Linked DNA regions of Methylotuvimicrobium sp. KM2. The protein of the gene in region 1 interacts with the protein of each later gene in a pairwise test. Links are inferred from orthologs where the notes say so. Each region holds a gene or a part of one and is shown on either strand. Other genes may lie near its edges.

What was found.
Region 2: the proteins of gyrB (region 1) and gyrA interact in binary tests that used the Escherichia coli proteins (3 or more experiments, as listed by UniProt). The link is inferred for Methylotuvimicrobium sp. KM2 from one-to-one orthologs.

Annotation. Positions count from the first base shown.
Region 1 is NZ_CP150634.1:3,562-6,989, reverse strand. Bases 328-3,425 are described here. They hold gyrB (DNA topoisomerase (ATP-hydrolyzing) subunit B), read right to left. Parts: upstream 3,035-3,425; coding sequence 620-3,034; downstream 328-619. Other genes in these bases: recF (DNA replication/repair protein RecF), read right to left, coding at 3,080-3,425. Outside these bases: WJM45_RS00030 (hypothetical protein), read right to left, coding at 1-14; WJM45_RS00025 (hypothetical protein), read right to left, coding at 11-253; more of recF, read right to left, coding at 3,426-3,428. UniProt on the Escherichia coli protein: DNA gyrase negatively supercoils closed circular double-stranded DNA in an ATP-dependent manner to maintain chromosomes in an underwound state.
Region 2 is NZ_CP150634.1:3,157,955-3,161,407, reverse strand. The notes cover bases 191-3,313. They hold gyrA (DNA gyrase subunit A), read left to right. Parts: upstream 191-491; coding sequence 492-3,113; downstream 3,114-3,313. Other genes in these bases: serC (3-phosphoserine/phosphohydroxythreonine transaminase), read left to right, coding at 3,113-3,313. Outside these bases: WJM45_RS13215 (hypothetical protein), read right to left, coding at 1-76; more of serC, read left to right, coding at 3,314-3,453. UniProt on the Escherichia coli protein: A type II topoisomerase that negatively supercoils closed circular double-stranded (ds) DNA in an ATP-dependent manner to maintain chromosomes in an underwound state.

The DNA.
Region 1 (3,428 bases):
TCGTGTTTATTCATGGCTGTGTGTCAATATAACGCTTAATTTTAAATTCTCGTTTGCCGATACCCGAAGCCTCATACCAGTGAATTTCAGCTTCGCGAAGCGATCCATCTTGTAAACGAACGGTTGCAAAACCTTTGCGCTTACGCCAATTGCCTTGCCTATAAATTTTGCGAAGCCTTGGTAGCTCTCTAATCGCCAAACCACGAGCAAACGTTTCCGGATGTTTTATGTTTCCAATAATTTCAAAATCCATTTGTGGATTGTAACGTAATCAACGGAAACATGCTCAAAGGGTCAGTGAGTAGCTCTGATGTGACGCAGTGGAATCCGGAATAATCAAAGCCGTGTTTGCCCCGGATTCCGTAAGCTCCATCTGCCGGGCTACTCACTAACTTTTGATCTGATATCTGTTTTGACCGATTATCCGTTTTCATAACGCCCCTTTAAGAAGGGATGCATCAGTACAACCAGACAAGCCATAAGGCTTGCCTGGTTTTTCAAGGTAGCACTAAAAATTTAGGTAAAAATAGAAACTGCCGAATTTTTTCATTATTTATGTCACTAGTTTTTCACTAATTTGGCACACTTTTCAATTTTTGTGGCACCCGACAAAAAACACCTACACATCCAAATTCGTAACATCCAAAGCATTCTTGACGATGAAATCCCTGCGCGGTTCGACGATGTCGCCCATTAGCGTTGTGAAGATTTCGTCGGCGGCGATTGCGTCTTCGATGCGGACTTGCAGCATGCGGCGGCTGTTGGCGTCGAGCGTAGTTTCCCAGAGTTGTTCCGGGTTCATTTCGCCCAATCCTTTGTAGCGCTGGATGTGCTGACCTTTTTTGACTTCTTTCATCATCCACTCGAACGCTTGTTTAAAACTTTCGACCGGCTGCTGGCGTTCGCCCATCCGGATATTAGACTGCTCGCCGAACATGCCGGCGGTACCTTCGGCGTATTGCGCGATTTTCTGATAATCCTTGCTGTCGAAGAATGCCGCTTGCAGTATGAAGGTTTTGGTATTGCCGTGATGGCGCTTGTCGACCGTTAGCGTGTAATCACCAGCCGAGCGGTAATCGAGTTCCATCTTAAATACCATTTTGCTTTGCGGATTGTAGAGGCGTTCAGCCAATTGGCTAACCCATGCTGCCAATCGTTCCTTGTCTTGTTTGATTTCGTCACTCACGCGCTCCATATAGACTAATTGCTCGAGAAACACGTCATCGTAGCGGCTGGTCAAGCGATTAATGATGGCTAGCACCTCGGTGTATTCCTTCGCCAATTTCTCCAAGCCTTGGCCTTGTATCGGCGGTGCACTGTCATCGGTATGCAGTGCTGCTTTGTCGAGGGCTAGTTGTATCAAGTAATCGTTCAATTGCGCATCGTCTTTGACGTAATGTTCCTGCTTGCCCTTCTTGACCTTGTACAGCGGCGGTTGGGCAATATAGATATAGCCCTTTTCGATGATTTCCGGCAATTGCCGGTAGAAGAACGTCAACAGCAAGGTGCGTATGTGCGATCCGTCGACATCGGCATCGGTCATGATAATAATGCGGTGATAACGGAGTTTGTCGAGATTGTATTCGTCCTTGCCGATACCGCAACCAAGCGCGGTGATCAGTGTGCCGACTTCTTCGGACGAGATCATTTTGTCGAATCGCGCTTTTTCGACGTTCAAGATTTTACCTTTTAGCGGCAATATCGCTTGCGTGCGACGATCGCGGCCTTGTTTCGCCGAACCGCCCGCCGAGTCACCCTCCACGATGAACAATTCGGATAGGGCCGGATCTTTTTCCTGACAATCGGCTAGTTTTCCGGGTAATCCGGCAATATCCAATGTGGTTTTGCGACGCGTCATTTCCCGCGCTTTTCGGGCGGCTTCACGGGCTCGGGCCGCATCGATGATTTTATTGACGATAGCTTTGGCGATTTGCGGTTTTTCCAATAAAAATTCCTGCAGTTTTTCATTCATCGTTGATTCGACCAAAGGCTTCACTTCCGATGAAACTAATTTGTCTTTGGTCTGCGAGGAAAACTTAGGGTCGGGGACTTTGACTGAAAGCACTGCCGTTAACCCTTCCCTTGCATCGTCGCCGGTCGTCGAGACTTTTTCTTTTTTCGCTAAACCGTTATTTTCGATGTATTGATTGATAGTACGGGTTAACGCCCCTCTAAATCCGGCTAAATGCGTGCCGCCGTCCCGTTGCGGAATATTGTTGGTATAACAAAAAATATTTTCCTGATATGAGTCGTTCCACTGCATCGCGACTTCGACGGTTACACCCTCTTTTTCGGCGCTAAAGTGAAACACATCGGGAAATAACGGCGTTTTATTTTTATTTAAATGTTCCACGAAAGCGCTGATGCCGCCTTCGAATTCGTAGACGTCTTGTTTATTGGTGCGTTCGTCTTCCAGACAAATTCTGACTCCGGAATTTAAAAACGATAATTCTCTGAGTCTTTTCGCCAAGATATCGTAGTGGAACTCGACATCGCCGAAGGTCTGATCGCTCGGTTTAAAATTAATTTTGGTTCCGCTACCCTCGGTCGGCCCGATTTCCGCCAATGGTGCTTGCGGTTCACCCATGAGATATTGTTGTTTATAGAGTTTTCCGTTTTTCCTGATTTCCAGATTCAACTCCTCAGACAAAGCGTTTACCACAGAAACACCGACTCCGTGTAATCCGCCCGAGACCTTGTAGGCGTTGTCGTCGAATTTGCCGCCGGCATGCAACACAGTCATGATGACTTCCGCAGCGGATCGCCCTTCTTCTTGATGAATATCGACGGGAATTCCTCTTCCGTCGTCAGACACCGTAACCGAACCATCATTATGAATGATAACCTTAACCTCTTTGCAGTACCCGGCTAAGGCTTCATCAATCGAGTTGTCAACCACTTCAAAAACCATATGATGTAACCCTGTTCCGTCATCGGTATCCCCAATATACATGCCCGGTCTTTTTCTGACCGCATCTAAACCTTTTAGTACCTGAATATTGGAACTGTCGTACTGCTTATTATTTTCGCTCATGTGTGTTTACTACCTTCTCAATGTGCCAATGTTTCACGTGAAACATTACGCTTGTTTAATTTCACCATGTTCCACGTGGAACATTTTATAGTTTTTAAGTTTACTTAAATCACCATACTCAGACATCTCAGTGGCCGTCATAAAAACCTGAACATTCATTGTTTGTAAATATTCTATTAACAGAGATCTTTTAGTCGTATCCAATTCAGCAGTGAAATCATCAATTAAAACACAGACATTATTACTCTGATGGGTCGACAACAATTGTACTTGCGCAAGTTTTAAACATATGACTAACAATTTTAATTGTCCGCGTGATACAAAGTCCTTGGCGAGTCGATTATTAACGGAGACAGTTAAGTCAGCACGATGCGGACCACTATGCGTCATTTTA
Region 2 (3,453 bases), 3.2 Mb from region 1 along the record:
CAATAAATTCAGCGCTTAGCATTTCGATGAATGCGGACTGTGCTTGGCTTGTGATTTCTATAGTTTGATTTTCCATTGTCGTCACCTCTGATCAATGTTGTTTCATAATAAATGAAGCAATATCAAGGCCTATCTAATCAAAATAAGTATTTTCAATGATTTAGTAATATGTTATTAAAAGCATATTAAACTTTTGTAAAAAAAAGTGACATAGATGGCAGGTCTATGATGCTTTTATGTCAAAAATGGCGTTTGTGTTGTTGGTCGAGGCTGCATTTTGCAGCTCTTGCGCTAGCTCCATTTGAGAAGCTTTGATAAAGTCGTAAGCTCTTCGACTCTCGTTCGACATTTTGTTATAATCTCCCGGTTTTGGTATCTCGCGTAATTCCATTGGATGTAAGGATTTTTATAAGTCTTTTTGGAATTATCTCATTGAAGGAAACCGCTTGCCGATTTAGGTAACGGGCTTTATTTTTGTAAAAAACGGATCAATGTCGGACTTCGCTAAAGAAATTATTCCTGTCAATCTCGAAGACGAGATGAGGCAGTCCTATCTCGACTATGCAATGAGCGTGATAGTCGGTCGAGCACTACCCGATGTTCGGGACGGCTTGAAGCCGGTACATCGCCGCGTTCTCTATGCAATGAGCGAACTCGGCAATGATTGGAACAAAGCTTATAAAAAATCAGCGCGTGTTGTCGGTGACGTTATCGGTAAATATCACCCTCATGGCGATACTGCGGTTTACGACACGATCGTTAGGATGGCGCAGCCTTTTTCACTACGTTACATGCTGATTGACGGGCAAGGCAATTTCGGGTCGGTCGACGGTGATTCTCCGGCGGCGATGAGGTATACCGAAGTTCGCATGGCCAAGATTGCGCATGAATTATTGGCCGATATCGATAAAGAAACCGTCGATTTCATAGCGAATTACGACGAATCCGAATCCGAACCCAAAGTCTTGCCGACTCGTGTGCCGACGCTTCTAATCAACGGGTCATCCGGTATCGCGGTCGGCATGGCAACCAATATCCCGCCGCATAACTTAACCGAAGTCGTCAGTGCCTGTCTTGCACAAATTGAAAATCCCGAAATTACGATTAACGAGTTGATGCAATTTATTCCGGGGCCCGATTTTCCGACGGCGGCAACGATCAACGGAGCGGCCGGGATTCGTAGCGCCTATGCCACGGGTCGAGGCAAGGTCTATTTACGCGCTCGCTGTCATTTCGAGGAAATCGGCGAGAGCGGCCGTTATGCGATCATTACGACCGAGTTGCCGTATCAGGTCAATAAGGCCAGGCTGTTGGAAAAAATTGCCGAAATGGTCAAGGAAGCCAAATTGGAGGGAATCTCAGGTCTGCGCGACGAATCCGACAAGGATGGTATGCGTATGGTTATCGAACTTCGGCGCGGCGAAGTTCCCGAAGTGATACTGAATAATCTGTACAAGCAAACGCAAATGCAGACGGTATTCGGTATCAATATGGTTGCGCTTTTAGGCGGCCGTCCTCATTGCATGAATCTAAAAGAGATTCTCACGGCCTTTATCGATCACCGCCGGGAAATCGTTACGCGCAGAACGGTTTATAATTTACGCAAGGCGCGGGATAGGGCTCATATATTAGAAGGCTTGGCGATCGCTTTGGCCAATATTGACGAAATGATCACATTGATTAAATCGGCTAAAGATTCGGCGGAAGCGAAGGCCGGGCTCTTGTCCAGGACTTGGGAAGCCGGCTTGGTCAATGCCTTGCTCGATCGCGCCGATGCCGACCGGTCTAGGCCCGAAGATTTAACGCCCGAATTCGGCTTGGTCGATGGGTACTACCGATTATCCGAAACGCAAGCAAGCGCGATTTTAGATTTGCGCCTGCATCGTCTGACCGGTCTCGAACAGGAAAAAATCGTCAATGAATATAGAGACTTGCTTAAACTCATCGACGAGTACCTGGAAATTCTAGGCAGCGATGTTCGGTTGATGGAGGTTATCAAGGAAGAGCTTGAAGCGATTAAAGCGGAATACGGCGACGAACGGCGCACCGAGATTTTGCAGGATCATCTTGATCTGACCGACGAGGATTTGATTACCGAGGAAGATATGGTCGTGACCGTATCGCACGAAGGTTATGTCAAAGCACAGCCGCTTGATGACTATAAGGCGCAACGGCGAGGCGGTCGCGGCAAATCGGCGACGGCAACGAAAGAAACCGACTTTATCGACAAATTGATCGTTGCTAATACGCACGATACGATTCTCTGTTTCTCGTCGCTAGGTAAGGTCTATTGGCTCAAGGTTTATCAATTGCCGGTCGCGAGCCGCGCCTCGCGAGGCAAGCCTTTCGTCAATTTACTGCCGCTGGAAGCCGGGGAAAATATTAACGCCTTGCTGCCGGTAAGAGAGTTCAGTGCCGATAAGTTCATCTTTATGGCAACCGCGAACGGCACCGTTAAAAAAACGCCGCTCCCCGAATTCGAGCGTCAGCGCACCAACGGTAAAATCGCGATCGATTTGCGCGAAGAAGATGCTTTGGTCGGTGTGGCCGTGACCGACGGTCAACAAAATATTTTACTATTCTCGACCGACGGCAAGGCGGTTTGTTTCAACGAAGAGGACGTCCGCTCAATGGGCCGGACTGCGGCGGGTGTGCGCGGCATTAGACTGCAGCCGGGACAAAAAGTCATTTCGCTGATCGTATCGGCTGAAGGCACCGTATTGACGATCACCGAAAACGGCTACGGTAAACGGACTCATTTGAAAGAATTCGTACGCAAAGGCCGAGGCGGACAGGGCGTGATTTCGATACAAACGTCCGAGCGTAACGGTAATGTCGTCGGGGCGGTATTGGTGTCCGAACGCGATGAAATCATGCTGATTACGAACGGCGGTACCCTAGTCAGAACCCGCGTCGATGAAATATCGATCGTCGGCCGGAATACGCAAGGCGTTACGGTTATTCGCCTCGACAAAAACGAAAAAGTGGTTGGAGTCGATCGAATAGAAGGCTTGGCCGAAGACGAGGACGCAGGAATGGAAGCGGAGTCCGATTTGGGTGGGGAAGTCGATAATGAAACAGAAATAGAGCAGGACTCGGGAGAACAAGAATAATGGCCAGAATATATAACTTCAGCGCTGGACCATCGGCATTACCCGAGGCGGTGCTTCGGCAAGCGCGCGATGAAATGCTTGAATGGCAGGCTAGCGGCATGTCGGTGATGGAAATGAGTCATCGAGGCAAGTATTTTTCGACGATTGCCGAACAATTGGAAGTCGATTTGCGCGAATTGATGGCGATTCCCGATAATTATAAAGTCTTGTTTTTACAAGGCGGCGCGACCGGCCAGTTTTCATTCATACCTTTGAACTTATTGCGAGGCAAGACCAAAGCCTGCTACATAAATACCGGGGCCTGGTCCGAGAAAGCGATCAAGGATGGCGGGCGATTCTG